4 regions of the Zhihengliuella alba genome follow, and region 1 is predicted to be linked to each of the others. Evidence: riboswitches for the same ligand, from Rfam matches in the RefSeq annotation. Region 1 holds a riboswitch; each other region holds the start of a gene.
What was found. A riboswitch is a leader RNA that binds a small molecule or an ion and turns the genes downstream of it on or off. The one in region 1 is predicted to bind thiamine pyrophosphate.
Positions count from the first base shown of each region.

Region 1 (7,499 bases):
ACGAAGTCCATCGAGACCACCAGCGGGATCGTCACGAAGGCCAGGGCCACGAGCTTCGCCAGCGGGTTCGTCCGGCCCAGGTAGCTCGTCGCGGCGCCGGTGCTCGGCTCCAGACTCAGGCGACTCGGCCGGCTCGGCCGGCTGCTCCTCCCCGGCTGGTGCGCGCCCGCGGCCTCACCGGGATGCTCTCCGCGCGGCTCGCCCACGGCGCGGACCGCGCCGTCCGCAGCGGCGGCCTTGACGGCCTCGCTCCCGTCCGGCGTCGCCCGCCGCGCGAGATCCCGGACGTCCACCTGCTCGGCTCCGATGGCGGCCGCGAAGTGCTCGTCGTGCGTCACGGCGATGATCGCGGTCCCCGCCCGCCGCTCCGCCAGCATCAGCTCGGCGAGCTCCCGCCACGTGTTGGCGTCCTGCCCGAATGTCGGCTCGTCCAGGACCAGCACGCGCGGCCGCGTGGCGAGGACCGCTGCGACGGACAGTCGCCGCTTCTCCCCGCCGGACAGCGTGAAGGGGTTCGCCTCGGCCAGTTCGGACAGGCGGAGCCGGGCCAGCAGCCGGTCCGTCCGCTCGGCGATCTCGTGCTCGGAGAACAGTCGTTCGCCGTCGTCGTCGCGTGCGTGCCGCTGCCCGTACTCGAGCTCCTCGCGTACGGTCGTCGTGACGAACTGGTGCTCCGGCTCCTGGAACACCGAACCGATCCGGCTCACCAGATCCGCTGCCCGCCAGCTGTACGGCCGCCGCGGCAGCCGGCCGCCCGCTCTCGCATACTCGTAGTCGCCGGCGAACTCCGGCAGGAGCCCGCCGAGCGTCAGGGCGAGGGTGGACTTCCCGACGCCGTTCGGGCCGGTGATACAGAGCGCGCGGCCGGCCGTGAGGTCGAGGTCGACGCCCGCCAGCGTCGGGGTGTCGCCGCGCTTGGCGGCCCCGCGGCCGACCGCCAGACCGCGGGCCGTCGCGATCGACGCCCCGACCGCCCCAGACGAACCAGACGGGCCGGAGGTCCCTGCGGCCTCGCCACCGGTCTCCCCGCCGGCCCGGACCGCGGCCCTGCCGGTCCCGGCGTGCGCCTGCGGCGACACCTCCGGAACGTACCCGGGCACCCAGACGCCGGCGTCGATGAGCCGCTCGCGCATCGGCCCCGGACCGAACAGCTCACGCGGCGTCCCGGACGCCAGGACCCCGCCGGCCGGCTCCAGGACCAGCACCCGGTCCACGTGCGGTGCCCAGGCGCCGAGCCGGTGCTCGACGATGAACGCCGTCGCCCCGGTCCGCTCGAGGACACGCACGACGGCGTCGCGCACCTCCTCGACCCCGTCCGGGTCGAGGTTGGCCGTGGGCTCGTCGAGCAGCAGCAGCGAGGGGCGCATCGCCAGGATCCCGGCGAGCGCCAGACGCTGCTTCTGGCCGCCGGAGAGCGAGCTCGTCGGGTGGTCGAGCGGGAGATCGCCGAGTCCGACGGCGTCGAGCGCCTCGCGGACGCGCGGCCAGATCTCCTCGCGCGGCACGGCGAGGTTCTCGGCGCCGAACGCGACGTCGTCGCCCACCTTGGACTGGACCACCTGCGTCTCCGGGTCCTGCTGCATCAGGCCGGTCGTGGCAGCGCCGGTCACGGCTGCTCCGGCCACGCCGGTCCCTGAGCCGAGCTCTGAGCCGTTCCCGGTCGCGCGGACCGGAGCCCCGCCGACGGCCAGGGAGCCGGTCGACTCGGCCTCGTCGTCGTCCGCGTGGAGCACCCCCGCGAGGGCGTGCAGCAGCGTCGACTTGCCGGCCCCGGACGGCCCGACGAGCAGGACCCGCTCGCCCGGCGCGACCCGGAAGTCGACGCCGGCGAGCGCGGGCCGCTCCCGGCCCGCATGCCGCCAGCCCCAGTCGGACGCGACGACCTCGGCGCCCGCGGTCCCGTCCCGGTGCGGCGCGCCACCGAACTGTGGAGCATCCCCGCACTGGCTCGCGATCCTTCCGTCCGCGTCCTCGCGTCCGTCCTCTGTACTGAGCCTCTGCGGGCTCGTCACTTCTGGACTCATCGCCATGCCCTAGCCGGCGACCGGTTCCTGCGCCGCCCTCCGCGAGGCCAGCGAGGAGAGCGCCCCCGTCCGGGCGATCGCGCGGGTGGCGATCCAGGAGAGGAGCCCGGCGATCAGGAGGCCGGAGAGCACGGCGAAGCCCATGTGGGCGAACTTCATCGGCAGCGTGTACATCGGGTACCAGTTGGAGATGAAGAGGTCGTTGACCGTGCCGAAGACGGCCATGCCCGCTCCGGCCACCATCGCCGCGGGCAGCCCCCAGCGGCGGTAGCGCAGGGAGGCGAACACGGCCTCGGCCCCGAGTCCCTGCAGCAGCCCGGACATCAGGACGGTCAAGCCCCACTGGGAGCCCATGAAGGCGGAGATGACGGCGGCGAGCAGCTCGCAGTACAGGGCCGCGCCGGGCTTGCGGATGATCAGCGCGCCGAGCACGCCGGGGAACAGCCACATGCCCATGACGATGCCGGACGACGGCGGGAACGCCGCCCACAGGAAGTCGAGCCCTGCGTAGGACATGTTCCAGGCCCAGAAGATCACGCCGGAGACGACGGCGATGACGGACGCCACCACGATGTCGACGACGCGCCACGCGGCCTTGGGCGCCTTGGCGGCGGGCCCGGCCGTGGAATTGATCGGTGTTGCCATGTTCTTCCTCCTTGAGGTCAAGGAGGGGAGGGTGCCGCTGGGCACCCCAAGAGCTCGACTCCCTTCGCCGGTACTAGCCGGAGCAGGTTCGAGGGTCTGCGTCTGTGCGCACTCTCAGCGTTCTGCCGTCGGCCGGTCTCCCGGCGCTGACGACGGCGAACGCTCCCCTGTCGTATCTGGTGAGGCTAAGTTTAGCGCCGCGTTATGCTGAGTTGGTAATCGCAGGTCGCCAGCAAGAGATACGGGAGTCGCCCGCATGAAACTGATCCTGAAAGCGCTCGGCGCGTTGGTGTCCGTCGCAGCCGGCATCGCCGGTTCCAAGCTCCTCGACGGGCTCTGGCGCAAGGCCACGGGGCAGCCCGCACCTCGCCCCGGCGACAAGGAGGCCGTGGCCGAGGCCTCGTTGCGCCAGGCGCTCGGCTTCGCCATCGCGTCGTCGGTGGTCACTGCGGTGATCCAGGTCCTCACCAAGCGCGGGACCGACGGTGCCATCGCGTACCTGCGCCGCACCGCGGACGAGGTCTGAGACCTTCCTCCCGGCGGGGCCCACGAGCCCCCGGCGCCTCCCGGTGCCGTTAGCGCGGTCGACTGTCGTCGGCCGCGCTTTCGCGTTCCGGGCCGGACTCCCGGTCGTCCGGCGCGGCCTGGTCGTGCAGCGCGCCCCCGTGGTGATGCGCGGCCCGGTCGCGTTCCCGCCCGGCGGCGTGCTCGACGACGTCGCCGAGGTCGTCGTTGACGAGCATCGAGCGGCGGAGGTGCTTGGTGCGATACCCCGCCCGGCCGACCATGTGGGCGCTGACCGGCGCGGTGACCAGCTGCAGCAGCCACGCCAGGACCAGCACCGGCACGGCGCTCCACGATCCGATCTGGAGGGCGACGGCGGCCAGCATCAGGAGCAGCCCGAGGACCTGCGGCTTCGTCGCCGCATGCATGCGGGACATGAGGTCGGGGAAGCGCAGCATGCCGACGGCCGCGGCGAGCGACATGAGGGCTCCGACGACGAGGAAGACCGCCGTCGTCGCGTCGCGGAGGGTGACCCAGAGGCTGGCGTCGGGCATCAGGTGTTCCTCCGGTCCGTCACGTAGCGCGAGATGGTCACCGTGCCGATGAAGCCGACCACGCAGGCGACCACCACGAAAGCCATGTGGTTGAGGTGCCCGTTCACGGCCATGTCCACGCAGAGCGCGGCCATGATGATCGCCAGCAGCACGTCCATGGCGATCGCGCGGTCCAGGATGGACGGTCCGCGCATCAGCCGGATGATGACGAGCACGGCGGCCAGGCTCAGCAGGATCCCCGCGGTCCACGCGGCAGCGGTCAGCATCATGAGACGTCCTCCTGTCCGCGGGCGGCCTCGAGGGTCGGCTGGGCCGGCGGCTCCGCCCGCCCGGCCTCCTCGTCGCGGACGCGCCGGACCTCCTCCGGGGTACCGATGATCCGGATGATCAGTTTCTCCGTGTCCAGCACGTGCCGGCGGAACCGCTCCGCGCTGTCCGGTCCGGACTGGTTGAGCACGTGCATGTAGAGGGTCCCGGTCCCCCGGTCCACCTCGACGACGAACGAGCCCGGGATCAGCGTCATCGTGTGCCCCGTGGCGGTCACCATGAGGTCCTCGCGGGCGCGCAGCCGGACGGCGACGACGGCGCTGCGGATGCGCGGCCCGTACCGGAGGGACCACCAGAGCACCTGGAAGCTGGCCACGGCCACCTCGCCCACGAACTTGACGATGAACACGAGCGCCCACCAGACATTGAACCGGCCCGTGAGCCGCACCGGCGGCAGGCGGAACAGCGAGACGATCCCCGTCGAGATGAGCAGGCCGAAGATCAGGTTCCCGAGGGAGAAGTCCCGCCAGAGCGCGCCCCAGACCAGCATCATGCCGATGAGGAGCGGCAGTTCGACGGCGAAGCGCCGCCGACGCTGCCGCGCTCGGGCCCGGAGGCGGGACCACCGGCGGCCGGCCTGCGCGTCGCCTGCGTTGCTCATCGTCCGCCCCCTCCCTGCTCGGAGCCGGATCCTTGCTCGGGCTCGCCATCGATATTGCCCTCGACGACGTCGACCGGTGCCTCGCCGTCGTACGATCCCTCGCCGAGGACCGCCTCGATGTAAGGTTTGCGCTCGAACATGCTGGCGGCCGCACGGTCGCTGAACTCGAAGAGGGGGCCCGCGAACACCGTCAGTGCCACGCCGAGGGCCACCAGACCGGCAGTGGCCCCGACCATCATGTGCGGCACCGCGCGGCCGCGCTCCACGCCCGCGGTCCGTGCTGTGGGGCCGACCGGGTCGACCGGGGCAGCGCCGTCGTCGACCGACGATTCCGCGGTGGCCTCCGCGGCGGCGAGGCTGCGCAGGAGCACGGGCTCGGGCTCCTCGGCATCGGACGCCTTGCGCCAGAACGCCCGGTTCCACACGCGCGCCACGGCCAGGAGCGTGAGGAGCGAGGTCAGCACCGCGCCGGCCAGGAGCACCCACACCAGGGGCGTGCCCAGATCGATGCCTCCCTGCATCAGCCCGAGCTTCCCCAGGAACCCGGAGAGCGGGGGGATCCCGGCGAGGTTCATCGCCGGCACGAAGAACAGGACCGCCAGCACCGGGGAGAGCTTGGCGAGGGACCCCAGCCGGTCCACGTTGGAGGTTCCGGCACGGCGCTCGATGAGCCCGGTGACCAGGAACAGCGAGGTCTGGACGATGATGTGGTGCGCCACGTAGTAGACGGTGGCGCCGAGCGCGACCACGTTGCCCACCGCGAGCCCGAAGACCATGTAGCCGATGTGGCTGGTCAGCGTGAAGGAGAGCATTCGCTTGATCTCCTGTTGCGCCACGGCGCCGAGGATCCCGATCAGCATGGTCAGCAGGGCCACCACCATGAGGAGGGTGTTGAGGCTGTCGCCCGGGAACAGCAGTGTCTCCGTGCGCACCATGGCGTAGACGCCGACCTTCGTCAGCAGGCCCGCGAACACCGCCGTCACGGGTGCGGGGGCCGTCGGGTAGGAGTCGGGGAGCCAGAAGGACAGCGGGAACACGGCCGCCTTGATGCCGAACGCCACGAGGAGCATGAGGTGCAGGATCATTCGCAGGCCGGGCTCCAGGTCGCCGAGCTTCATCCCGAGGTCGGCCATGTTCACGGTGCCGGTGGCCGCGTAGATCAGGCCGATCGCGATCAGGAAGAGGATCGAGGACACCACGGACACGACGACGTAGGTGATGCCCGCGCGGATGCGCGGCGCCGTGCCGCCGAGCGTGAGCAGGACGTACGACGCCGTCAGCAGGATCTCGAATCCCACGTACAGGTTGAACAGGTCGCCGGCGAGGAACGCGTTGGAGACGCCCGCGACGAGGATCAGGTACGTGGGGTGGAAGATCGAGACCGGTCCGTCCCCGTCGCCGTCGACCATGCCCTGTGCTGTGGCATAGAGGAGGACGGCCAGGCTGACTGCCGTCGAGACGACGAGCATCAGCGACGAGAACTCGTCCACGACCATGGTGATGCCCCACGGCGCCTGCCAGTCCCCGAGGAACACGGCCTGGGCGCCGTTGCGCCACGCATTCACCATCATGGAGATCTCGAGGACGAGCGTCAGGCACAGGGTGCCGATGGTGATCGTGCGCTGGGCGCGGCTGCGGCGGCGGAGGACGAAGGCCAGCGCCGCGCCGAGGATCGGCAGGGCGACGGCGAGTGGCGCGACACTGGTGATCAGCTCCAGGAGCTCGTTCACGAGGCATCACCCCGCTCCGGGCCCGGCCGGCCGCCGGCCTCGGCGGCTCGGTCCGGGCCGGCGGGACGGCCGGGACGGGCGCCGGCCGTGGGCGGCTTCTCCGGGTCGTCGTTGTCGGGGGCGAACTCCGTGGTCTCGGCCGCGATGACGGCGTCCTCCTCGGGGTCGAAGTGGTGCTGCTCGGCGACGCGGATGTCCTCGGGGTCGTCCACGACCTCGTCGCGCCGGGCGATCACCCAGGAGCGGTAGATCAGCGCCAGCATGAACGACGTGATCGCGAACGTGATGACGATCGCCGTCAGGACGAGGGCCTGCGGCAACGGGTCGGCGTAGTCGCGGGCGGCGACCTCCCCGTCGTACAGCGGGGCGAGGCCCGCCGGCCCGCCGGCGATGAGGATCAGCAGGTTGACGCCGTTGGCCGTCAGCAGGATGCCGAGCAGGACCCGGGTGAGGCTGCGTTCGAGCAGCAGGTAGATGCCGGCGACGAAGAAGACGCCCATCACGACCAGCAGGAGCACGTTGATGGTCAGGGGCTCGCCGGACCCGGCGGCGGTCGCCGTGGCGATTGCGGTTGCTGTTGCTGTTGCTGTGGTCATCGCGGGTCGGCCTCCGTCCGCGCGCCGGAGGCGCTGTCGTGGATCATCCGGTTCCCCGGGGCGAGGTCGTCGGGCGGGACAGGTCCGTCGGGCTGAGGGGCGCCGTCGGGGGCGGCGTCGCGCCGGACGACGTCGTCCGAGCCGCCGCGCGCGTCGCGGTCGTGCTGCCACGACTCGCCGTCGTCGTGCCGCTCCGTGATGCCGCGGCCCTCGGAGAGCTCGTCGATCTCCGAGCCGAGGCTGCGGAGCACGTCCAGCGCGAGCCCGACGACGACGAGGTACACGCCGACGTCGAACACGGTCGACGTGACGAACTTGTGGTCCCCGAAGACCGGCAGGGTGAACTCCAGGGCGAAGGACTCGAAGAGGTTCCCGCTCACGAGGAACGGCACCATGACGCTGCCGGCGGAGACCGCGAGCCCCAGTCCGAGCAGCGTGCCCGGGCTGATCGGCGTCGCCTCCGCGAGCTCGTAGCGGCCACCGGCGAGGTAGCGGATCGAGAAGGCCAGCCCGGCGAG
Region 1 covers NZ_BAABCJ010000002.1:609,906-617,404, forward strand. Annotated here, with positions in the region: gene ABD784_RS08495 (ATP-binding cassette domain-containing protein) at 1-2,024, opposite strand, end outside; gene ABD784_RS08500 (ECF transporter S component) at 2,034-2,669, opposite strand; TPP riboswitch at 2,712-2,848, opposite strand; gene ABD784_RS08505 (DUF4235 domain-containing protein) at 2,926-3,195, shown strand; gene mnhG (monovalent cation/H(+) antiporter subunit G) at 3,245-3,727, opposite strand; gene ABD784_RS08515 (monovalent cation/H+ antiporter complex subunit F) at 3,727-3,996, opposite strand; gene ABD784_RS08520 (Na+/H+ antiporter subunit E) at 3,993-4,655, opposite strand; gene ABD784_RS08525 (Na+/H+ antiporter subunit D) at 4,652-6,385, opposite strand; gene ABD784_RS08530 (Na(+)/H(+) antiporter subunit C) at 6,382-6,981, opposite strand; gene ABD784_RS08535 (Na+/H+ antiporter subunit A) at 6,978-7,499, opposite strand, start outside.

Region 2 (7,499 bases), on a different contig from region 1:
ACGCTCGAGAACTGCTTGGCGATGCGCTGGGCCGCGCGGTCCTCGGCGGCGGCGATGTCCGGGTGGTTCCGCCAGGTGGCGGAGTCGACGGCGAAGACGGGCGCCTCGGCCGGCAGCTGGTGCTGGACGACGACGATCGGGGTGCCGGCCTCCGCGGCGGCGTCGATCGCCTCACGGACGCGGGAGACCGATTCGTCGCGGTCCGGGTGCTGGATGGGCAGGAGGCCCTCGAAGTACTCCTGCTGGGCGTCGATGACGATGAGGGCGCGGCGTGGTGCGGACATGTGGTGCTCCATTCGGTGGTGGGTTGAGGTGGAACTGGTCTGGTCGGTCAGTCGCGGGGGAGGCCGTAGTGGTCGGCGATGAGCCCGATGCCGCGCTCGTCGAGGGCGGCCGAGTGCCCGCCGACGACGAGCATGAGCTCGTCCGCGCCGGTCCGCGCCTGCAGCGCCTCGAGGCGGGCGGCGACGGTCGCGGGGGCGCCGTGGAAGGTACGGGCGGTGTAGGCGTCCAGGATCTGGCGCTCCTGCGCGGTGGCCTGGTATGCCTCCACCTCCTCGGGCGGCAGCAGCAGGTAGCCCTCCCGCTTGAACATGCGGAGCATGGCCATCGCGGACGTCGCGGCCTGGCGTTCCGCGGCCCGGTGGTCGTCGCTGACGGCGACGGGCACGCTGACCAGCGTCCGCGGTTCGGCGAGCGCCGCGGAGGGTTGGAAGCTCTGGCGGTAGGTCTGCAGCGCGGAGTCCACGTCTGCGTCCCCGAACTGCAGGGCGAAGGCGTAGGGGCAGCCCAGCTGCGCGGCCAGCCGCGCGGAGTAGAGGGAGGAGCCCAGGATCCAGGCCTCGGGGCCGGTCGACCCGTGGTGGACGCGGTTCTGCTCGGCCTGCCACGGTCCGGGCACCGCGTGGACGTCCCGGTAGGGGTGGCCCGGCGGGAACTCGTCGCCCAGGAAGCCGAGGAGGTCGAGGAGCTGCTGCGGGAACCCGTCGTTGGCGTCCGCGCCGCGGCGGAGGGCGGCCGCGGTGGCGGGATCGGTGCCGGGCGCGCGGCCCAGCCCGAGGTCGATGCGGTTCGGGGCCAGCGCCTCGAGCATTCCGAACTGCTCTGCGATCAGGAGCGGCGCGTGGTTCGGGAGCATCACGCCGCCGGCGCCGAGTCGGATACGGGCCGTCTCGGCGATGAGCCGGGCGATCATCAGCGGAGGGGATGACACGGAGGTCGCCGCCATGGCGTGGTGCTCGGACATCCAGAACCGGCGGTAGCCGCGCGCGTCGGCCACCCGGGCCAGCGAGACGGTGTTGGCCAGGCCCTGTTCGGCCGTGGTGCCCACGCCGGTCCCGCCGGCGGCGAGGACGGAGAGGGCGAAAGGGGCGGTGCCCGAGGTGGGCTGCTCTGGCATGGAGAACTCAATTCTCATGGAAAACAATCAACTTTTGCGTGACTGACTCTAGCAGGAGTCTCACGGGAAAAGTCCACTGCTACCATGTGAATCATGCAGGAGATCAGCCAGCCACCCGCCCCGGGGTCCGCGGAGCACCCGAGCCTGGCGCTGGCGGGGAGCCTCAACGACCTGCCGGGCACCAGGGGATTCGACGATCTGGCGGATCCGGAGGCGGCCACCGCCTGGCTGGCGGCCCGCGACCTGATCTCGCCGGATGCGGTCCTCTACGAGCTGTGCCGCGGCAGGCTCGTCGGGCTGCGCGCGCACCTGCGGGCCCTCTTCGCGGCACGCGTCTCCTGCGAGGCTCCTCCGGCGGGAGCGATCCAGGCCCTCAATGACGCCCTGACGAGCGTTCCCGGCGCCCGCCTGCTCCGCCACGATCCTGTGGCGGGATTCAGGCGCGAGGCCGATCACCCGGCGACCCAGGTCGTGGAGCACGCCATGGCCACGATCGCCGAGGACGCCGCTTCGCTGCTCACGGGGGCGGAGGCCCCGCAACTCGCCGAGTGCGAGGCGGGGTCGTGCCAACGGTTCTTCCTGCGCACTCATGCCCGACGGCAGTGGTGCTCGAACCGTTGCGGGGACAGGGTCCGCGCCGCACGCGCCTATGCCCGCAAGCGCGTCGGAAGCGGTGTGTAGGAGTCCGCGCCCGCAGGAGGTTCGAGCCTGAGCGGCTCAGGGCTCACCCTCCGTGAGGATGCGGTTCGTCCGACGGCACTCGTGCTGGTGCGGCGAACGCCTTGTGAGCCTCGTCGGACGGCTGTCGCCACGTCAGCCCGAATGCGCCTACCGCGCTGGCCAGCTGGCGAATCCCTGTCCGTGTCCGGTGGAGAGTGCAGCGCGTGTTCTCGAACGCTGCGGACTCACACGAACAACTTTGGGCCTTCACTGGCCCAGTTGCTGACACGGGCGCTCGTGCGGCCCGATATTCCCCTCGAACGACGGAGGTGGTTGAATTCGGTTCCAGCGTCCGTCATCGGGAGTCGGGTGGGTAGAAATGACGTCCAATAGGGGCGGAGATGTCTCCGCCGAGATCGATCGGCCTCAGGGAACATTCGGGAAAGCCATCAAGAGCGGTGTGTATGGCGTCGTGACCATCACGCTCATCTTGGCAATATTATGGGGTGCGGGAACCCTCGCTTTCGACTTTGAGACGGAACTGGCCAACATTGGATTAAATCTCACATCGTTGCTCTCCTTCGCGGCTACCGCTTTCGCGATTGTGCTAGCGGCAGCGATTTATCACATCCAATCGGAAGAGGCCGCTAACGACAGTGAACGTCACAGGGCGGTCCTGGAAAAAATCAAAGGAACGTCTTTCGCCGCTGCCGAGAGTGCGAGATCTGCCCATACCAATACCGACGAAATCCTGAGGTACCTCAACGAGGCGCAGCGGAACCGCACCGGGCATGACATGAACCCCTCGCGGGCCTCCGAAGTCACCGAGAGCCTGTCGTCAATGGTGGTGGACAAGGTTGCTCCAGTTCTCTGGGTCGACGACGATCCTGCATCGATAGTTCTGGAACGGGCTGCATTGCGAGCGGCAGGTATCGCCACCGTATGGGTCGACAGCACTTCTCGTGCGCTGGATCTCCTGGACGGCAATGAGTTCGGAGTCGTGATCACCGACATGGGTCGCAGGGAAGGGCCGCGCGAAGGGTACGTGCTGCTCGAAGCGATGCAGGATCAACGCCATCGAACGCCGGTCATCGTGTACTCCGGGTCGGACCGGCAGGAGCACGAGCAAGAAGCATTGAGCCGGGGATGTGCAGGTGCTACGAGCGATCCTACGAGGCTCTTCCAACTGGTGAGGCGCGAGCTTCAGCGAGACCGGGGCTGAAGGCCGGCGTCCTTCATGCGATGTTGCACGCGCAGGGGCGAATCGGCCCCGGCTTCACCGGGGTCATTCGTGCCGCGGGTCTCGCCGGTTGCGCTTGACCTCGGAGCGCTGCCGCTTGGCCACGATCCGGCGCCGCTGCGAGCCGCGGGTGGGGCGGGTCGCCCGCCGCGGCGGGACGGGTACGACGGCGTCGCGCAGGAGCTCGGCGAGCCGTTGCCGCGCGGCCGCCCGGTTCCGCCACTGCGACCGGTGCTCGGAGGCGTCGATGGTCAGGATGCTCCCGGTGCATCGCTCCGCCAGCCGGTCCAGGACCCGTCGGCGCTGCACGGGGTCGAGCGCCGTCGTCGTCCCCAGATCCAGGCTCAGCTGGACCCGGGAGTCCGCGGTATTGACGCCCTGGCCGCCCGGACCGGAGGAGCGCGAGAACTGCTCGACCAGCTCCGCCGCCGGGACCCTGAGCCCGTGCGGCGCGCCGGGTCCCGGGGGTACGCGTACGTCGTCCACGGGACCAGTCTGCCGCACGCCGGCCGGGGCCGCGGCGACGCGGGCGGGCTGGACGGGGCAGCCCCGCTGCGGCACGCTGTGCCCATGTGGTTCGATTCCTGGTCAGACCTCCTGCGCATCGTGCTGGTCGGCGCGGCCGCCTACGCGACGCTCGTCGTCGTCCTGCGGCTCACCGGGAAGCGGACCCTGGCCCAGCTCAACGCCTTCGACTTCGTGGTCACCGTGGCGTTCGGCTCCACGCTCGCGACCATCCTGCTCAGCGCCGACGTCTCCTGGACGGAGGGCGCGGCGGCCTTCGCCGTGCTCGCGTCGCTGCAGCTGCTCGTGGCGCTCATCGCGTCCCGCTGGCCCGGATTCAAGAAGGCGGTCACGGCCGAGCCGGACGTGCTGCTCCTGCACGGCCGGATGGACGCCGACGCCCTGCGCCGCCACCGGATGACGGAGAGCGAGGTCCGCCAGGCCGTGCGGCAGACCGGACGGGGAGACCTCGGCGACGTCGCCGCCGTCGTCCTGGAGACCAACGGGACGCTCAGCGTGATCGGCGCGCAGGACTGGGGCGACGCGTCCGCGCTCGAGGGACTCGACGTCGGCCAGCGGCCCGGGCGGGACTGAGTCGCCGCGACTGGGCGGGCGCGACTGAGCGAGCGCCAGTGAGCGGCCGGGACCGCGGCGGCGGGACGGCAGTGGGAGAATGGGCGGATGACCGCAACCCTCGTCGCCCACGGCCTCGCCGGCGGGTACGGCCACCGCACGCTCTTCGACTCCCTCGACCTGACGGTCGCGCCCGGCGACGTGGTCGGCGTGGTGGGAGCGAACGGCGCCGGCAAGTCGACGCTGCTCAAGCTCCTCGCCGGCGTCGAGGCACCCCAGGCCGGGAGCGTCACCCTCTCGCCGGCCGACGCGTTCGTCGGCTGGCTGCCGCAGGAGCACGAGCGCGTCCCCGGGGAGACCGTGACCGAGTACATCGGCCGCCGGACCGGGTGCGCCGAGGCCACGCGCAGCATGGAGGCCGCGGCGCTGGCGCTCGCCGACCCCGACGCCGGAACCGGTCATCGGGACGGCGGCCAGGACCCCGGCGACGTGTACGCTGCGGCGCTCGACCGGTGGCTCGCCAGCGGCGCCGCCGACCTCGACGAGCGGCTCCCGGTGGTGCTCGCCGAGCTCGGCCTGGACCTGGACGGGCCGCTCACCGCCGACCGCGCCGAGCAGATGCTCATGACGTCGCTCTCCGGCGGGCAGGCCTCGCGCGTGGGGCTGGCGGCGCTCCTGCTCTCGCGGTTCGACGTCGTCCTGTTGGACGAGCCGACGAACGACCTCGACCTGGACGGGCTCGAGCGGCTGGAGGAGTTCGTCCGCGGACTGCGCGGGGGAGTGGTGCTGGTCAGCCACGACCGCGAGTTCCTGGCCCGGTGCGTCACCCGGGTGCTCGAGCTGGACCTGGCGCAGGGCTCCAACCGGGTGTACGGCGGCGGCTACGACGCCTACCTCGAGGAGCGGGCGACCGTCCGGCGCCACCTGCAGGAGAAGTACGACGAGTTCGCCGAGAAGAAGGCCGACCTGGTCTCGCGGGCGCGCACCCAGCGGGAGTGGTCCAGCCAGGGCGTGCGGAACGCGATGAAGAAGTCGCCGGACAACGACAAGATCAAGCGGAAGGCGTCCACCGAGTCCAGCGAGAAGCAGGCGCAGAAGGTACGGCAGATGGAGAGCCGGATCGCCCGGCTGGAGGAGGTCGAGGAGCCGCGGAAGGAGTGGCAGCTGGCCTTCACGATCGGTGCGGCGCCGCGCTCGAGCTCGGTCGTCTCCACGCTCAGCGGTGCCGTGGTCCGGCAGGGCGAGTTCACCCTCGGCCCGGTGTCGCTGCAGGTCAACGCGGGGGAGCGGATCGGCATCACCGGTCCCAACGGTGCCGGCAAGTCCACGCTGCTGCGCACGCTGCTGGGCCGCCGCCGTCCCGACGAGGGGACCGCGAGCCTCGGCCCGAGCGTGCAGATCGGCGAGATCGACCAGGCGCGCTCGCTGCTGGCCGGGCCCGAGCCGCTGGCCGCCGCGTTCGAGCGCGTGCTGCCGGAGATGGCGTCCGGCGAGGTCCGCACGCTGCTGGCGAAGTTCGGGCTCAAGGCCGAGCACGTGAACCGTCCCGCCGGGGAGCTGTCGCCGGGGGAGCGGACCCGGGCCGGCCTGGCCGTGCTGCAGGCGCAGGGCGTCAACCTGCTGGTGCTCGACGAGCCCACCAATCACCTGGACCTGCCGGCGATCGAGCAGCTCGAGCAGGCGCTCGAGAGCTACGACGGGACCCTGCTGCTGGTCACCCATGACCGCCGCATGCTCGCGACCGTGCGGACGGACCGGCACTGGCGCGTCGAGGCCGGCACGGTCACGGAGGCCTGAGCGTCACGCAGGCGTCGCCGTCGTGATCCGCGCCTCGGCGGACCAGCGGCCGTGGTACGGTCCTCATGCAATGACTCGGGGCGCCACCAGCGGTGGCTGAGAGAGAACCCGTCGAACCTGATCCAGTTAGCACTGGCGTAGGGATGTCTGCAGCGATCCTCCGCGGGTCGCCCGGCGCGCGACGCCAGGGCGGCGCCGCCGAGCGTCCGCACGCGCCCTCGCCACCAGCAGAAGGGCACGCACATGACGACCACCGAAGCCGGCACCGCAGACCGCGGGGACGCCTCCACCACAGGCACCCCGGCCACCACGGCCGCGCCGCCGATCGCGGAGCAGACCGTCGTCGTCACCGGCGGGGCCCGCGGGCTCGGCCGGAGCATCACCGAGGCGTTCCTCCGCCACGGTGCCCGCGTCGTCGTGGGCTACCACTCCAGCCGGGACGCGGCCGAGGAGATCGCGGCCGCGCACCCCGGCCGGGCGGTGGTCGTCCGGGCCGACGTGCGGGACCGCGCCCAGGTCGACGCGCTCGTCGCACGCGGCCGCGAGGCCTTCGGCGCTCCCGTCGCCACGGTGGTCAACAACGCCCTGGTCGACTTCTCCTTCAACGGCGACGCACGCGCCCGCGCGCACGAGATCGGCTTCGACGCCTTCGCCGACCAGTTCTCCGGCGCCGTCCAGGGCGCCGTGAACGTGGTGCAGGCCGCTCTGTCCGACTTCGACGCCCTCGGCTCCGGCCGTGTGGTCAACATCGGGACCAACCTCTTCCAGAACCCCGTGGTCCCGTATCACGACTACACGGCCGCGAAGGCCGCCCTGCTGTCGCTGACGCGCACCTTCGCCGCCGATCTGGGCCCGCGCGGGGTCCGGGTCAACATGGTCAGCGGCGGCCTGCTGCGCACCACGGACGCCAGCGCCGCGACCCCGGAGGCGGTGTTCGACGCGATCGCGGCGGGGACCCCGCTGGGCTCCGTCACCACGCCGGAGGAGTTCGCCGACACCGTCCTCTTCTTCGCGTCGCCGTGGTCCCGGGCCGCCACCGGGCAGAACCTGGTGGTTGACGGCGGACTGGTGAACAACTGATGGGGGACGACGCCGCCGTCCGCCCGAGCATCCACCTGAACCTCTTCGCCTTCGGCTGCGGGCACCACGCCGCCGCCTGGCGAGCGCCCGACTCGAGCGTGGACCGGCTGGGCGACATCGCCTACTGGGAGGAACTGGCCCGCACGGCCGAGCGCGGCGGCCTCGACGCGATCTTCCTCGCCGACGGCCAGTCCGTGGGCCTGGACGGCATCGACCGCGGCCCGCGCTGGTTCCTGGAGCCCATCA
Region 2 covers NZ_BAABCJ010000001.1:890,123-897,621, reverse strand. Annotated here, with positions in the region: gene ABD784_RS03990 (isochorismatase family protein) at 1-284, opposite strand, end outside; gene ABD784_RS03985 (LLM class flavin-dependent oxidoreductase) at 332-1,417, opposite strand; gene ABD784_RS03980 (CGNR zinc finger domain-containing protein) at 1,493-2,080, shown strand; gene ABD784_RS03975 (response regulator) at 2,532-3,281, shown strand; gene arfB (alternative ribosome rescue aminoacyl-tRNA hydrolase ArfB) at 3,345-3,785, opposite strand; gene ABD784_RS03965 (DUF421 domain-containing protein) at 3,870-4,397, shown strand; gene ABD784_RS03960 (ABC-F family ATP-binding cassette domain-containing protein) at 4,485-6,173, shown strand; TPP riboswitch at 6,240-6,334, shown strand; gene ABD784_RS03955 (3-oxoacyl-ACP reductase) at 6,417-7,253, shown strand; gene ABD784_RS03950 (LLM class flavin-dependent oxidoreductase) at 7,253-7,499, shown strand, end outside.
Region 2: another riboswitch for thiamine pyrophosphate. It lies ahead of ABD784_RS03955 (3-oxoacyl-ACP reductase); the one in region 1 lies ahead of ABD784_RS08500 (ECF transporter S component).

Region 3 (7,499 bases), on a different contig from region 1:
GCCGCGCGCCACGACGAACGCCAGCACCCCGACCAGCGCCGATGCCAGCACGGTCGCGGCGGTGCGCCAGGCCGAACCGCTGGTCCTCATTCCCATGCCCCCAGCGTAGGGACCGCATCCGCCTCCCGGTGTCGTCCAAGAGGATGAACCTGCCTCATCCCTCCGGCAGGCAAGAGGGGACGCGCGGCCGATACCGCCGCGGCCGCCACCGGCCCAGGCTGGTTCCATGACGGCTCGCCTGAGCGCCGCAGAGCGCATGAACACCCCGCTGCCCTTCCATCGGCTGGCCCGCCGGTACCGGTCCTACCGTTGGTGGCGGCCCCTCCTGGCCCTCGTCACGACGCTCGGCGTCTGGTGCGCGATCGTGCTGGTCCTCGGCGTCGCGGCTGTCCTCGTCTCGCTGGCCGCCCCGGGGCTCGGGGTCTCGCTGGACGAGGCGCTGACGGCGGCCGGGCCGGGCGACCTGCACGATCCGGCCACCGCCCTGGTCATGCTGCTGATGCTCGCGGCGGGACTGCCGGCGGTCCTGCTGGGCGTGCGCGTCGGCGGGTGGAGGCCGGCTGGCTCCGTCTCGTCGGTCGTCGGGCGCCTCCGCTGGGGGCTGCTCGCCCGGTGCGCGGCCGTCGCCGTCGTCCTCCACGCCGTGGTCAACACGGTGGGACTGCTGGTGGCTCCGCCCGGCGAGGCGCCCGAGGGACTGCCCGGCGGCGTGCTCGACGGCGGGCCCCTGCTCACCGGGCAGGGCCTGTGGCTGCTGCTCATCGCCGTCCTCGTGGTGCCGTTCCAGGCGGCGGCCGAGGAGTACGCGTTCAGGGGCCTGCTGATGCAGGCCATCGGCTCCTGGCTGCGGCACCCGGCCTGGGCGATCCTGCTGCCGGCGCCGTTGTTCGTGCTGGGCCACGCCTACGACTGGGCCGGGCAGACGGACATCCTGGTCTTCGCCCTCGCCGCCGGCTGGCTGACCTGGCGCACCGGCGGGCTCGAGGCGGCCATCGGCCTGCACGTCGTCGGTAACTGCACGGTCTTCGCGCTCGGGGCGTTCGGGCTCGCGGATCTGAACGCCACGGAGATCGAGCCGCTCGCCGTGGTCGTCTCCGTGGGGCTGACCCTCGCCTACACGGCGATCGTGGCGCGTAAGCGCCGCTGGTGGTCCCGCGACGCCGGCGAGCACGACGGCGGCGGCGCGCACGACGGCGGACGCAACACGGGCGCCCCGATTTTGCCGGTGTGCCGTACGCCATAGACTGGAGACTCCACGGGAGCCCGGCCACGGGCTGAGAGGGCGTTCGGCGCCGACCGTAAGAACCTGATCCGGTTGAGACCGGCGTAGGGAGGACTCCTCATGAACCTGTACGCGCCATCGCCCGGCGCCGCCGCGCGCGCCCTCGTGCTCGGCGGGGGCGTCGTCGGCCTGTCGACCGCGTGGGAGCTCGCGCGGCGCGGCCACCCCGTCACGCTCGCCGATCCGGATCCCGGCGGCGGGGCGAGCTTCGCCGCCGCGGGCATGCTGGCTCCGGTGAGCGAGTTCCACTACCAGGAGCAGGACCTGCTCCAGCTGACGCTGGTGTCCGCCGCCGCCTATCCGGGATTCGTCCGCGACCTCGCGGCGGCCGGCGGCACCGATCCCGCCTACCGGCGGACCCCCACGATGGTGGTCGGCCTCGACTCCGCCGACCGCGCCGCGCTCGCCGACCTCGCCGCCGCCCAGCGCGCCAACGGCCTCGAGGTGGAGCACCTCGGCACCCGCGAGGCCCGACGGCGGGAGCCGCTCCTCAGCCCCGGCCTCACCAGCGCCCAGGTGGCCCCGGGCGACCACCAGATCGACCCGCGCGCCATGGTGGCCTCGCTGCGGGCGGCGCTGGCCGCCCTGCCGCACGTGCGCACGGTGGCGGCGACCGCCGTGGAACTCCTGCACACCGACCCGGCGGACCCCGAGCGGGTCACGGGCGCGGAGCTGAGGTGCGCCGAACTGCGCTCCGCCGAGCGAGTCGAGGCGGACGAGACGGTGCTGGCCGCCGGTCTCGGGGCTTCGGCCGTGGCGGGCCTGCCCGCCGGGCTGGACCTGCGGCTGAGGCCGGTCCACGGCGACATCCTGCGACTGCGCGTCCCGGAGCGCCTGCGCCCGCTGGTGCAGCACACGGTCCGCGGGCTCGTCCACGGACGGCCGGTCTACCTGGTCCCGCGGGAGGACGGGACGGTGGTCATCGGCGCCACCCAGCGCGAGGACTCGGCGCCCGGACCGAGCGCCGGCGGCGTGTACGAGCTGCTGCGCGACGCCCAGGCCCTGGTCCCCGCCGTCGCCGAGCTGGAGCTCGTCGAGGTCACCAGCCGTGCGCGGCCGGGGACCCCGGACAACGCGCCACTGCTGGGCCGCTGCCGCCGGGCGGACGGGAGCGATGTCCCCGGGCTCGTGATCGCGACCGGCTTCTTCCGCCACGGCGTCCTGCTGTCCCCGGCGGCGGCCAGGATCTGCGCCGACCTCGTGGAGCAGGGCCCACTCGAGCTGGACCCACACGAGCAGAGCCCACGCGAGCTGGGCTCCCTCGATCTCGCGCCCTTCCGCCCCGACCGCTTCTCCCGGCCGGTGTTGCAGCCGGCCCGACCCACCCCCGCAAGGAGCACCCTGTGAACGTCAGCATCAACGGCCGCCCGGCGGTCCTCGACGACGGCGCGACGCTGCGCGACGTCGTCGCACTCACCATCGGCCGCGAGCTCGACGACGCCGGCAGCCCCCGCGACGGGCGTCGGCTCGGCGTGGCGGTGGCGGTGGACGCCGGCGTCGTGCCGCGCAGCAGCTGGAGCCGCACCGCCGTCGTCGACGGCACCGACATCGAGATCCTGACCGCCGTCCAGGGAGGCTGACCATGCAGACCACATCAGAGAGCACCACATCCGGGAGCATCACCTCCGGGAGTGCGGCCCCGACCGGATTGTCTGTAGCTACAGACAGTGCGCCCGGGTTCGCCGCGAACACCGCACCCGTCGATCCGCTGGTGATCGACGGCGTCGCACTCGGCTCGCGCCTCATCATGGGCACGGGAGGCGCGCCCAGTCTCGACGGGCTCGGCGCGGCGCTGCAGGCGTCCGGCACCGAGCTGACCACCGTGGCCATGCGGCGCTACAGCCCCGAGACCGGAAGCTCCCTGTTCGAGCTGCTCGAGGACCTCGGCATCCGCGTGCTGCCCAACACTGCCGGCTGCTTCACGGCCCGGGACGCGGTGCTCACGGCGGAGCTGGCGCGCGAGGCCCTCGGGACGGACTGGGTGAAGCTGGAGGTCGTCGCCGACGAGGAGACCCTGCTGCCGGACGCGGTGGAGCTGCTCGACGCGACTGAGCAGCTCGTGGGCCGCGGGTTCAAGGTCTTCGCCTACACCAACGACGATCCGGTGCTCGCGCTGCGCCTCGAGCAGGTGGGGGCGGCCGCCGTCATGCCGCTGGGCGCGCCGATCGGCACGGGCCTCGGCGTCCTCAACCCGCACAACATCGAGCTGATCGTCTCCCGTGCGTCCGTTCCGGTGGTGCTCGACGCCGGCATCGGCACGGCCTCGGACGCCGCCCTGGCCATGGAGCTGGGGTGCGACGCCGTGCTCCTCGCCACCGCGGTCACCCGCGCGCAGGACCCCGTCCGGATGGCCGCGGCCTTCCGGCACGCGGTGGCCGCGGGTCGGCTGGCCCGCGGCGCAGGCCGGATCCCCAAGCGCGAGCACGCGCAGGCCTCATCGCCGATGGCCGGCCTGGTCGGCTCGGCTGGCTGACGAACGCCGTCCGTCTGACTCAGGGGAGGCTCAGCGCCACCACTCGTCGAAGACGGTCACCGGCACGGTGCGCTTGTGCCGGGTGGCGAGGTAGCGCTTCTCGATCTTCTCGGCCTCGTCGGCCGGGATCTGGCGCCCCTCGAGATAGTCGTCGATGTGCTCGTAGCTGATGCCGAGCTCGTCCTCGTCGGCGCGGCCGGGCTGGTCGTCCAGCAGGTCGGCCGTGGGCACCTTGGCCCACAGTTGCTCCGGGGCGCCCAGGTGCTTCACCACCTGGCGCACCTGGCGCTTGTTGAGCCCGAAGAGCGGCAGGATGTCGGCCCCGCCGTCGCCGAACTTGGTGAAGAAGCCGGTGACCGATTCGGCGCCCTGGTCGGTGCCGAGCACCAGCAGGCCGCGCTCGCCGGCCAGCGCGTACTGGGCCACCATGCGGATGCGGGCCTTGATGTTGCCGCGATTGAAGTCGGTGATCTCCCGGCCCGTCGTCGTCCGGAACTCGTCCTGGAGCCCGTCCACGCCGGGCTTGACGTTGTAGGTCCAGGTGGTGGTCGGCTGGATGAAGTCGAGGGCCAGCTGCGCGTCGTCCTCGTCCGCCTGGACGCCGTACGGCAGCCGGACGGCGACGAAGTCGGACTCGTGCCCCTCGGCACGCAGCTCGTCGACCGCGAGCTGAGCCAGCCGCCCGCCGAGCGTGGAGTCGACGCCGCCGGAGATGCCGAGCACGAAGCCCTTGGTCCCGGTGGCGAGCTGGTAGTCCTTGAGGAACTGGACGCGGCGCGCCACCTCCTCCGCCGGATCGATCTCCGGCTTGACGCCCATTTCCTGGATGATCTTCGCCTGCAACTCACGCATGGCGCCAGCATACCGGCGGCGGGGTCGGTGGCGGCTAGACGTAACCAAAACAAAACCTCAGATTCACGGGGAAACACTTGACCCGTCGATCTCACTTGTTTGGATGGGGAGGGAAGCATCGCGCAGTCCCGCGTGTTGTAACGAATGGAAGCGGCCATACGGCCACTGAGCGATCCGTGAAGGATTGACTGGACATGACCACTCGACGGTCGGCACACACTCCCGAGCATCCGCGCCCGGAGCACTTCCTGCTCCACATCAGCGACACCCACCTCACGGCCGAGGATGTGGCGCTCGGCGGAACCATCGACGCGGAGGCGAGGCTCCAGTTGGTCTTCGCGGACCTGGAGGCCTCGGGATGCCGCCCGGAGGCGCTGATCTTCACCGGGGACCTCGCGGACAAGGGTGCCCCGGAGGCCTACGCCAAGCTGCGGGCCATCGTCGAGCCCGCGGCGGAGAGCATGGGCGCCAGCGTCATCTGGGCGATGGGCAATCACGACGACCGCGCCGCGCTCCGGCAGGGTCTCCTGGACGAGGAGCCGAGCTTCGCGCCCCTCGACGCCGTCCACTGGCTGGGCGGCCTGCGCGTGATCGTGCTGGACACCAGCGTCCCGGGCGCGCACCACGGCGAGGTCTCGCCCGAGCAGCTCGACTGGCTCGCCGCGGAGCTCTCCTCGTCGGCCCCGGAGGGGACCATCCTGGCGCTGCACCACCCGCCGGTCCCGTCGGTCCAGCCGCTCGCGATCCTCGTGGAGCTCCGCGGCCAGGCGGCGCTCGCGGAGGTGCTGGAGGGCACCGACATCCGGGCCATCCTTGGCGGACATCTCCACTATTCGACCAGCGCCACCTTCGCCGGCATCCCGGTCTCGGTCGCCTCGGCGACCTGCTACACGCAGGACCTCGCGGCCGCCGTCGACCCGGCCACGGGCATCCGCGGCACGCGCGGCCGGGACTCGGCCCAGGCCTACAACCTGGTGCACGTGTTCCCCGAGACGGTGGTCCACTCGGTCGTCCCGGCGGCTGGCGGGGAGAGCTTCGGCGACGTCCTCACGCCGGCCGAGGTCCAGGAGCGGCTGCACCAGCACGGGATCGAGTACGACGGCGGCGCGGAGACCGGCGCCGCGCGCCACCGGTCGGCGGGGGAGCGAAGCAGCGTCTGAAGCCAGAGGCGTCCGGGCCCAGGTCCATCTGACGCCGTGACCGTTTGAGTCCAGGGCCCCAGGGGCCCACGAAGAGCCCGCGTTGTCGACGCGGGTCGCCCGAGGGGCGGCCCGGGGTCGACGACGCGGGCTTCTGTGCGTCAGCCCTCCGGCGCGGATCGCGTGGGCATCGGTGATTCGGCGCAGCCATTGCCAACTACCTATATGCATAGTTATTGTGTGACGCAGAACATAACTATCGATATAGATAGTCGGCTCCCGAAAGGTGCGAACGCCATGACAACGACCGCAAGTCGACCCGCGACCGAACAGGGCAGCGTTGCTGCGAAGGTCTTCCCCCACCCGTTGAACGCCTGGTACGTGGCCGCATGGGACCACGAGGTCACCCGGAAGCCCATGTCGCGGCGCATCGCCAATCGGCCTCTGGCCCTCTACCGCACGGAGGACGGGCGGGCCGTGGCGCTCGCAGACGCCTGCTGGCACCGGCTCGCCCCGCTGTCGCTGGGCAAGACCACTGGCCGAGACGGGATCCAGTGCCCGTATCACGGCATCGTCTACAACTCGGCCGGCCGTTGCATCTCCATGCCGGCGCAGGAGACGGTCAATCCCAGCGCCGCAGTCCCCTCCTACCCGGTCGTGGAGCGCTACCGCTATGTCTGGGTCTGGCTGGGGGATCCGCTGCTCGCCGATCCGGACGCCGTCCCGGACATGTCCCAGATGACCGACCCGGAGTGGGCCGGCGACGGGGAGACGATCCACGCGGACTGCAACTACCAGCTGATCCTGGACAACCTCATGGACCTGACCCACGAGGAGTTCGTGCATTCGTCCTCGATCGGGCAGGAGGAGCTGAGCGAGTCGGAATTCGAGACCGTCCACGACGGGAACACCGTCACGGTCTCGCGCTGGATGTTCGACATCGACGCCCCGCCGTTCTGGCTGAAGAACATGCGGGACAAGTTCCCCGGATTCGAGGGCCGGGTGGACCGGTGGCAGATCATCCACTTCGAGGCGCCCTCGACGATCCGCATCGATGTGGGAGTGGCCAAGGCGGGGACCGGGGCGGAGCGCGGGGACCGCAGCCAGGGCGTCAATGGGTACGTCATGAACACCATCACCCCGGAGACCGACCGCACCTCGCACTACTTCTGGGCCTTCATGCGCAACTACCGGCTCGACAGCCAGCTCATCACCACTCAGCTCCGCAACGGCGTGCACGGGGTGTTCGGCGAGGACGAGGCCATGCTCCAGGCGCAGCAGGAAGCGATCGACGCCAACCCCGATCACGAGTTCTACTCCCTGAACATCGACGCCGGCAGCATGTGGGTGCGGCGCATCCTCGACGGCATGCTCGCCGCCGAGGGGCGTTCGGGCGCACGCGCCTGAACCCGGGAGGAGACACGGAACCATGGCAGTCACCAGTCAGGACGTATGGCAGGACGCAGTGGTCGTCGAGGCCCGGACCGTCGCGCGCGGAATCCGCCGGATCGTCGTCGAACCGGAGCAGCCCGTGGCGGCGTCGCCGGGCAGTCACGTGGACGTGAGCCTGGAGCTGGACGGCGACCCCGTCCGGCGCTCGTACTCCGTCGTGGAGTCGGTCGACGAGGGCCGCCGGCTGGCGATCAGCGTGCTGAGGACGAAGGACTCGCGCGGCGGCTCCCAGTTCATGCACACGCTGGAGCCGGGCGACCGCCTGCGGATGACCCAGCCGCTCCAGAACTTCCCCCTGCGC
Region 3 covers NZ_BAABCJ010000006.1:124,526-132,024, reverse strand. Annotated here, with positions in the region: gene ABD784_RS12160 (sensor histidine kinase) at 1-96, opposite strand, end outside; gene ABD784_RS12155 (CPBP family intramembrane glutamic endopeptidase) at 227-1,243, shown strand; TPP riboswitch at 1,246-1,350, shown strand; gene thiO (glycine oxidase ThiO) at 1,343-2,629, shown strand; gene thiS (sulfur carrier protein ThiS) at 2,626-2,862, shown strand; gene ABD784_RS12140 (thiazole synthase) at 2,865-3,755, shown strand; gene nadE (ammonia-dependent NAD(+) synthetase) at 3,786-4,607, opposite strand; gene ABD784_RS12130 (phosphodiesterase) at 4,802-5,767, shown strand; gene ABD784_RS12125 (aromatic ring-hydroxylating dioxygenase subunit alpha) at 6,044-7,153, shown strand; gene ABD784_RS12120 (PDR/VanB family oxidoreductase) at 7,176-7,499, shown strand, end outside.
Region 3: another riboswitch for thiamine pyrophosphate. It lies ahead of thiO (glycine oxidase ThiO); the one in region 1 lies ahead of ABD784_RS08500 (ECF transporter S component).

Region 4 (7,499 bases), on a different contig from region 1:
AGCGGCCACCGCGGCACGTCCCTGAACGGATCGTTCAACGAGAACCACATCGCCGCCATCACGCAGGCGATCGTGGACTACCGCAACGGCCAGGGCATCGGCGGACCGCTGTTCCTCGGCCGCGACACCCACGCCCTCTCGGGGCCCGCGCAGGACACGGCGCTCGAGGTCCTCGCCGCCAACGGCGTGCACGTGCTGATCGACTCCCGGGACCGGTTCACCCCGACGCCGGCGCTCAGCCACGCGATCCTCGCCCACAACCGCGGGCGCACCAACCCGGCCCACCATGCCGACGGCGTCGTCATCACGCCGAGCCACAACCCGCCGCAGGACGGCGGCTTCAAGTACAACCCGCCGCACGGCGGGCCCGCGGACTCGGACGCGACCGGGTGGATCGCCGGGCGCGCCAACGAGTACCTCTCCGGCGGGCTCGCCGGGGTGAACCGAGTCCCCCTGAAGGCGGCGAAGTCGGCCGAGACCACGGACGGCTACGACTTCCTGGACCGGTACGTGGGCGATCTCGGCAACGTGATCGACCTGAACGTCATCCGCTCGGCCGGCGTCCGGATCGGCGCGGACCCCATGGGCGGCGCCTCGGTGGACTACTGGGCGGCCATCGGCGAGCGCCACGGCCTCGACCTCACCGTGGTGAACGACGCGGTGGACCCCCGCTGGTCCTTCATGTCCCTGGACTGGGACGGCAAGATCCGCATGGACTGCTCCTCCCCCTACGCCATGGCCTCGCTCATCGCCCGCGTCGAGGAGGGGGCGGGCTTCGACATCGCCACCGGGAACGACGCCGACGCGGACCGCCACGGGATCGTCACCCCGGACGCCGGGCTGATGAACCCGAACCACTTCCTGTCCGTGGCGATCGACTACCTGTACCGGAACCGCCCGGACTGGCCGCAGAGCGCGGGCGTCGGCAAGACGCTCGTGAGCTCGTCGATGATCGACCGCGTGGCCGCGTCCCTGGGCCGCGAGCTGGTGGAGGTGCCCGTGGGGTTCAAGTGGTTCGTGCCCGGACTGCTGGACGGCACGGGGGTCTTCGGCGGCGAGGAGTCCGCGGGGGCCTCGTTCGTCCGGTTCGACGGCAGCCCCTGGAGCACGGACAAGGACGGGATCCTGCTCTGCCTGCTCGCCTCCGAGATCCAGGCCGTCACGGGCTCCTCGCCGAGCGACCACTACCGCGGTCTCGCCGCGGAGTTCGGGTCGCCGTCGTACGCGCGGATCGACGCGCCGGCGACGCGCGAGCAGAAGGCGTCGCTGGCGAAGCTCTCGGCCGCGGACGTGACCGCGACGGAGCTGGCCGGCGAGGGGATCACCGCCAAGCTCACGGAGGCGCCGGGCAACGGGGCGGCCATCGGCGGGCTGAAGGTCACCACGGAGAACGCCTGGTTCGCCGCCCGGCCGTCCGGCACGGAGGACGTGTACAAGATCTATGCGGAGTCGTTCCGCGGCGACGAGCACCTGGCGCAGGTGCAGGCCGAGGCGAAGGCTCTGGTGGACTCGGTCATCGGCTGACGCAGCCCCGGCCACGCGGTCCCGGCTGACGCGGACCGTCAGTCCCGGGCCTCCTCCGCGGCGTCCCCGCTGGCGTCCGGCGCGGCGCTCCCGGCCGCGTGCCGGGCGGCGGCCTGCTTCGCGGAGCCGGCGCGGACGGTCCGCATGACGTGGGCCTTGCCCTGCCGGTACGGCGGGTAGGCGATCCGCAGCGTGTCCACCATGGCCGTCTTGGAGAAGACCGGCCGGAGCTGGCTGAACGTCGCGAAGCCGTACCGGCCGTGGTAGCTGCCCATGCCGGACGCCCCGATCCCGCCGAACGGCAGCGTCGGCACCGCCACGTGCAGGTTGCAGACGTTGAAGGCGACGGCCCCCGCCCGCACACGGTCCTCGAAGGCGGTGTGCCAGCGGGGCCGCTCGCTGAACAGGTACGCGGCGAGCGGCTCCGGGCGGGCGGCGACGAACTCGAGGGCCGCGTCGAGGGACTCCACGGAGATCATCGGCAGGATCGGCCCGAAGACCTCCTCCTGCATCACGGCGTCGTCCGGGGAGACGCCGACGAGCAGCGTCGGCTCGATGTACAGGGACTCGGCGTCGAAGCTGCCGCCCACCACGGTTACGTTCGGGTCGATCTCCGCGTCCTCGATGTAGCGGACCAGGCGGTCGAACGCCGCCCGGTTCACGATCCGTCCGTAGTCCCGGCTCTTGGCGGGGTTCTTCCCGTAGAAGGAGGCGATGGCACGGGTGAGCTGGGCGGGCAGCCGTTGCGCGTCGGCCCCGACGAGCAGGGCGTAGTCCGGCGCCGTGCAGGTCTGGCCGGCATTGATGAACTTCCCGTGCGCGAGCCGGCGGGCCACCGCCGCCATGTTCCCGTCTCCGACGACGGCGGGGCACTTGCCGCCCAGCTCGAGCGTCACCGGGGTGAGGTGCTCGGCGGCGGCGCGCGCGACGATCCGCCCGACCCGCTCGCCGCCGGTGAAGAAGATGTGGTCCCAGGGCTGCTCCAGCAGCGACTGCGCCACGTCCGGTCCGCCCTCGACGACCGCGACGGCCCGCCGGTCCAGGTACTGCGGGACCAGCCGGGACAGCAGCGCGGAGGTGGTCGGCGCCAGCTCGGAGGGCTTCAGGGCCACGGCGTTCCCGGCCGCCAGCGCCCCGACCAGCGGGCTCAGCAGCAGTTGCACCGGGTAGTTCCAGGCGCCGAGGATCAGCACCATCCCCTTGGGCTGCGGCTCCGTCTTGGCCATCGCCGGCTGGAGGGCCAGCGGCACCTTGACGTGCTTGGGCTCCATCCACTCCGTCAGGTACAGCTGGGCGTGGTGGATCTCGTCCTTGAGCAGTTCGAGCTCCGTGAGCCGGGCCTCCGCGGGGTGCTTGCCGAGGTCCGATTCGAGGGCGGCGAGCAGGTCCTGCGTGTTCTCCTCCAGCAGCCGCTCCAGGGCGCGCAGCTGCCCGGCGCGCATGCGCCGCGGGTGCATCAGCCGGGTGGACTTCGCGTCCTTCAGCCGGGCGTGCACCTCGGCGACGCCGGGCACGTGGGGCGCGTCGGCGTCGTACGCGTCCTCCGCGGGCTGGGCGGGGCGGCGGCGTGAGAAGAGACCCATGGCGTCAGACTACCGGCGGCGGGTGGGCCGCACGGAGACCGTCTCGAGGGTTCCCCGCGCGGGCATCTCGACGGCGGCGCGCACGGCCGCCGCGACGTCCTCGGGCGCGAGGTAGTAGGCGGCGTCGTACTCCTCGCCCAGCTTCTCGACCAGGCCGTGCTGCATGTCGGTGTCCACGCGTCCCGGGTGCACGCTGGACACGCGCACGCCGTGGCCGCGCTCCTCCTCCCGCAGCGCATCGGTGAAGGCCCGCAGCGCGAACTTGGACGCCGCGTAGGTGCTGGATTTCGGCGACGCGTTGAACCCGGAGCCGCTGTTCACCGCGACCACCAGGCCGCCGGCGGCGCGCAGGGCCGGCAGCGCCTGCCGGGTCAGCTCCGCCACGGCGAAGACGTTCAGGCGGAAGACCCGCTCCCAGGTCTCGTACGACGTCGTCTCCACCGTGTTCCCGTCCTCCACCCCGGCAGAGTGGACCAGGACGTCCAGGCGGGCCGGCAGCGCGGCGTAGGGCGGGTGCTCGAGGTCGGCGACCCACGGCTCGGCCGACGGGAGCTCGCGCACCAGCGCGTCGATGGCATCGGCGTCGCGGCCGCCGACCAGGACGTGGTGCGTGGGCCCGAGCTCGAGGGCGACGGCGCGGCCGATCCCGCGGGTGGCTCCGGTGACGAGGGCGACGGGACGGTCTGCGGTGCTCATGGGCGCTCCTTCGGTGGCGGGACGTGGCTTCCTCCAAGCTACTCGCTGCCGGGGCCGCGAGGTGCCGGTGCAGCACCCGGGGGTCCGCGAGATCGCGCATCAGCACCCCGGGCTCCGCGAGATCGCACTTCAGCACCCATATCGGCCGGGTGAGGTGCCAGAACGCGACCTCGCGGGATCGAACGTGCCGGAACGCGACCTCGCGGGACCGAACGTGCCGGAACGCGACCTCGCGGCGTCGAACGTGCTGGAACGCGACCTCGCAGCTCGGCCGGTGGGACACCGCCCAGACGCCCCCGCCGGATGTGACGGCTCCGGATATGACGGCGCACACGCCGCGGCGTAGGCTGGCTCCCACGGCACGGGGTGTCCCCAGAGGACTGAGATCACACCCGCATGCACCTGATCTAGCTAGTACTAGCGGAGGGATGTCGCTTCATGGAGTCCATGGCGCCACAAAATACGTCTGAATCCACCACCACTGCGCCCGCCGGCGCCGCCCGCGACTGGGCACACCGGTCCACGGAGCACCTCGCGGCGTTCCGCGCGGCGAGCCCGCTGGTCCAGTGCGCCACCAACTCGGTGGTCACCAACTTCACCGCCAACGTGCTGCTCGCCGCGGGCGCCGCACCGGCCATGGTGGACGTCCCCGGCGAGGCCGGTCCGTTCGCCGCCCTGGCCTCCGGCGTGCTGATCAACCTGGGCACGCCGATGGACCGCCAGCGCGACGGCATGCTCGAGGCCGTGCGCGCCGCCCACGGCGCCGGCACCCCGTGGGTGCTGGACCCGGTGGCGGCCGGTCCGCTGGAACTGCGCACGGAGTTCGCCCGCGAGCTCCTCCAGTTCTCCCCCTCCGTGATCCGCGGGAATGCCTCCGAGGTCCTGGCCCTGGCGGGCACGGGCACCGGCGGTCGCGGCGTGGACGCGACGGACGACGTCGACTCCGCCACCGGCGCGGCCGTCGCCCTGGCCCGCAGCACCGGCGCGGTGGTGGCGGTGTCCGGCCCGGAGGACGTCGTCACCGACGGGGCCACCGTGGTCCGCGTCGCCGGCGGCAGCGAGCTGCTCACCCGGGTCACCGGCGGCGGATGCGCCCTCGGCGCGCTGGTCGCCGGTCTCGTCGGCAGCACGACGGCGGCGGTCCGGCCCGACGCTGCGGGCTCCTCCGTGCTCGCGGCCACCGTGGCCGCGCACGCGTTCTACTCGGCGGCCGCCGAGCGGGCCGCCGTCGGCGCCGCGGGCACCGGCAGCTTCCAGGTGGCGTTCCTGGACGCGCTGGCCGCCCTCCGGCCGGAGGACCTGGCCGATGCACGCATCACGGAGGCGCCGGCGGAGGCGCCCTCCGCCGGCGATCCGGAGCGCCGCACCCACGAAGCCCCGGCAGCGTCCTCCCCCGGAGCTGCCGCCGCCGGGCCGGCCGTCCCCGCGACGGGCGTGAGGATCGGGGCCCACGAGCGGATCGGCACGCACGCGCGGTCCGCCCCGGACGCGCGGCTCGACCCGGACGCGCGGCTCGACCCCGACGACCTGGGCGTCTACCTGGTCGCCGATGCGGCCACGGCCGGCGAGCGCCCGCTCGAGGACATCGTCGCCGCCGCGGTGGCCGGCGGTGTCCGGACCATCCAGTTGCGCTGCAAGGACCTGCCCGCCAAGGAATTCCTCCGTCACGCGATCGCCTGCGCGGAGATCACGGCCGGCCGCGCCCACCTCCTGTTGAACGACAGAGTGGACGTCTACCTCGCCGCGGTCGCCGCGGGAGCGAGCGTGCAGGGCGTCCACGTCGGGCAGAAGGACCTTCCGGCGCACTCGGTCCGCCAGCTCATCGGCCCGGACGCGGTCCTCGGTCTCAGCGCCTCCACCGAGGAGGACCGGACCCGCCTGCTGCGCCTGCCCGCCGGCACGGTGGACTACGTCGGCACCGGTGCCGTCCGGGCGACGCCCACCAAGAAGGACCACCCCACGCCGATCGGCTGGGACGGCTTCGGCCGCTTCGCCGCAGCCGTCCGCGCCGCCGGCGGGCCGCCGTGCGTGGCGATCGGCGGGGTGGGTCACGGCGACGCCGCCGACGCGCGGGCCGCCGGCGCGGCGGGCTTCGCCGTGGTGCGGGCGATCTGCACGGCCGAGGATCCGGCCGCGGCCGCGCGGCAGCTCCGCGACGAGTGGGAGGCCGCCGCATGAGCGCCGAGACCACCCTCCACGCCGGGGACCGGACCTCCGCCGCGCCCCGCAGCGCCCGGGCCGACGCCGCTGCGGGCCCCGGGGACGTGCGCGTCCCCAACGTCCTGTCCATCGCCGGCTCCGACCCCTCGGGCGGCGCTGGCATCCAGGCCGACCTGAAGTCGATCGCCGCGTGCGGCGGCTACGGCATGGCCGCCATCACGGCCCTGACGGCCCAGAACACCCGGGGTGTGACCGGCGTGCACGTCCCGGACCCCGCGTTCCTGACCCAGCAGCTGGAGGCCGTGAGCAGCGACGTCCGGATCGATGCCGTGAAGATCGGGATGCTCGCCAACGCCGAGGTCATCGGGGCCGTGCACGCTTGGCTGTCCCGCGAGCGCGCCGCGGGTCGCGTGGCGGGCGCCGTGGTGCTGGACCCGGTCATGATCGCCACCAGCGGCGACCGCCTGACCGACGACGACGCCGTCGTCGCCCTGCGCTCCCTGCTCGCCGAGGCCGACGTCGTGACGCCGAACCTGCCCGAGCTGGCGGTGCTGGCCGACGCCCCGCCGGCCCGCACGTGGGCCGAGGCGCTGGACCAGGCGCGGCGCGTCGCCGCGGCGGCGGACGTGCTCGTGGTCGCCAAGGGCGGCCACCTCGACGAGCTGGAGGGATCCGCCGACGGCCGGAACGGCGACCGGTCGGGCAGCAGGGGCCCGCTGGGGTGTCCGGACGCGCTGGTGGGCCCGGACGGCGTCGTCCTGGAACTGCCCGGGCGAAGGCTGGAGACCACCAGCACCCACGGCACCGGCTGCTCCCTGTCCTCCGCGCTGGCGACCCTGCAGGCGCGCTTCGGCGACTGGCCCGCGGCGCTGCGCCTGACCAAGCGGTGGCTGACCCGGGCCATCGAGGACTCCGCCCGGCTGGAGGTCGGCGGCGGGCACGGTCCGGTGAGCCACCTCGGCCAGCTCTGGGGCGGGCACACCGTCCCCGACCCCCGCGCCGACGTGGGCCACTGGTGGGATCTCATCGCCGATCTGCGCGGGAGGATCGACGACGTCTGGTTCGTGCGCCGGCTGGCCGACGGGACGCTGGACCGCGCGGACTTCGAGCACTACCTGGCGCAGGACTCGCTCTACCTGCGGACGTACTCCAAGGTGCTCTCCCGGGCCGCGCAGCTCGCGCCCACGCTCGAGGAGCAGGAGTTCTGGGCCCACAGCGCCCACGAGTGCCTGGAGGTGGAGCTGTCCCTCCACCGCGCCCGGCTGGCCGACGCGGAGGCCCCGGGCGTGACTGACCCGGGTGCGACGGAGCCCGGCGCGACGGAGCCGGGTTCGACGGCGGGACGCGGCACCTCGGAGGCCGTGTCCCCTGTCGCTGCCCCTCCTCCCGGCGAGGCCGCGGCCTCGCCGGAGACCCGCGCGTACCTCGGCCACCTGCTCGCGGCAGCGGCGGTCGGCTCCTACCCCGTCGTCGTCGCGGCGGTCCTCCCCTGCTACTGGCTCTACCAGGACATCGGCTCCCGGCTCGCGGCCGCGA
Region 4 covers NZ_BAABCJ010000005.1:66,461-73,959, forward strand. Annotated here, with positions in the region: gene pgm (phosphoglucomutase (alpha-D-glucose-1,6-bisphosphate-dependent)) at 1-1,524, shown strand, start outside; gene ABD784_RS09895 (aldehyde dehydrogenase family protein) at 1,563-3,107, opposite strand; gene ABD784_RS09900 (SDR family oxidoreductase) at 3,117-3,803, opposite strand; TPP riboswitch at 4,156-4,249, shown strand; partial or broken gene thiM (hydroxyethylthiazole kinase) at 4,251-5,114, shown strand; gene thiE (thiamine phosphate synthase) at 5,238-5,981, shown strand; gene ABD784_RS09915 (bifunctional hydroxymethylpyrimidine kinase/phosphomethylpyrimidine kinase) at 5,978-7,499, shown strand, end outside.
Region 4: another riboswitch for thiamine pyrophosphate. It lies ahead of thiM (hydroxyethylthiazole kinase); the one in region 1 lies ahead of ABD784_RS08500 (ECF transporter S component).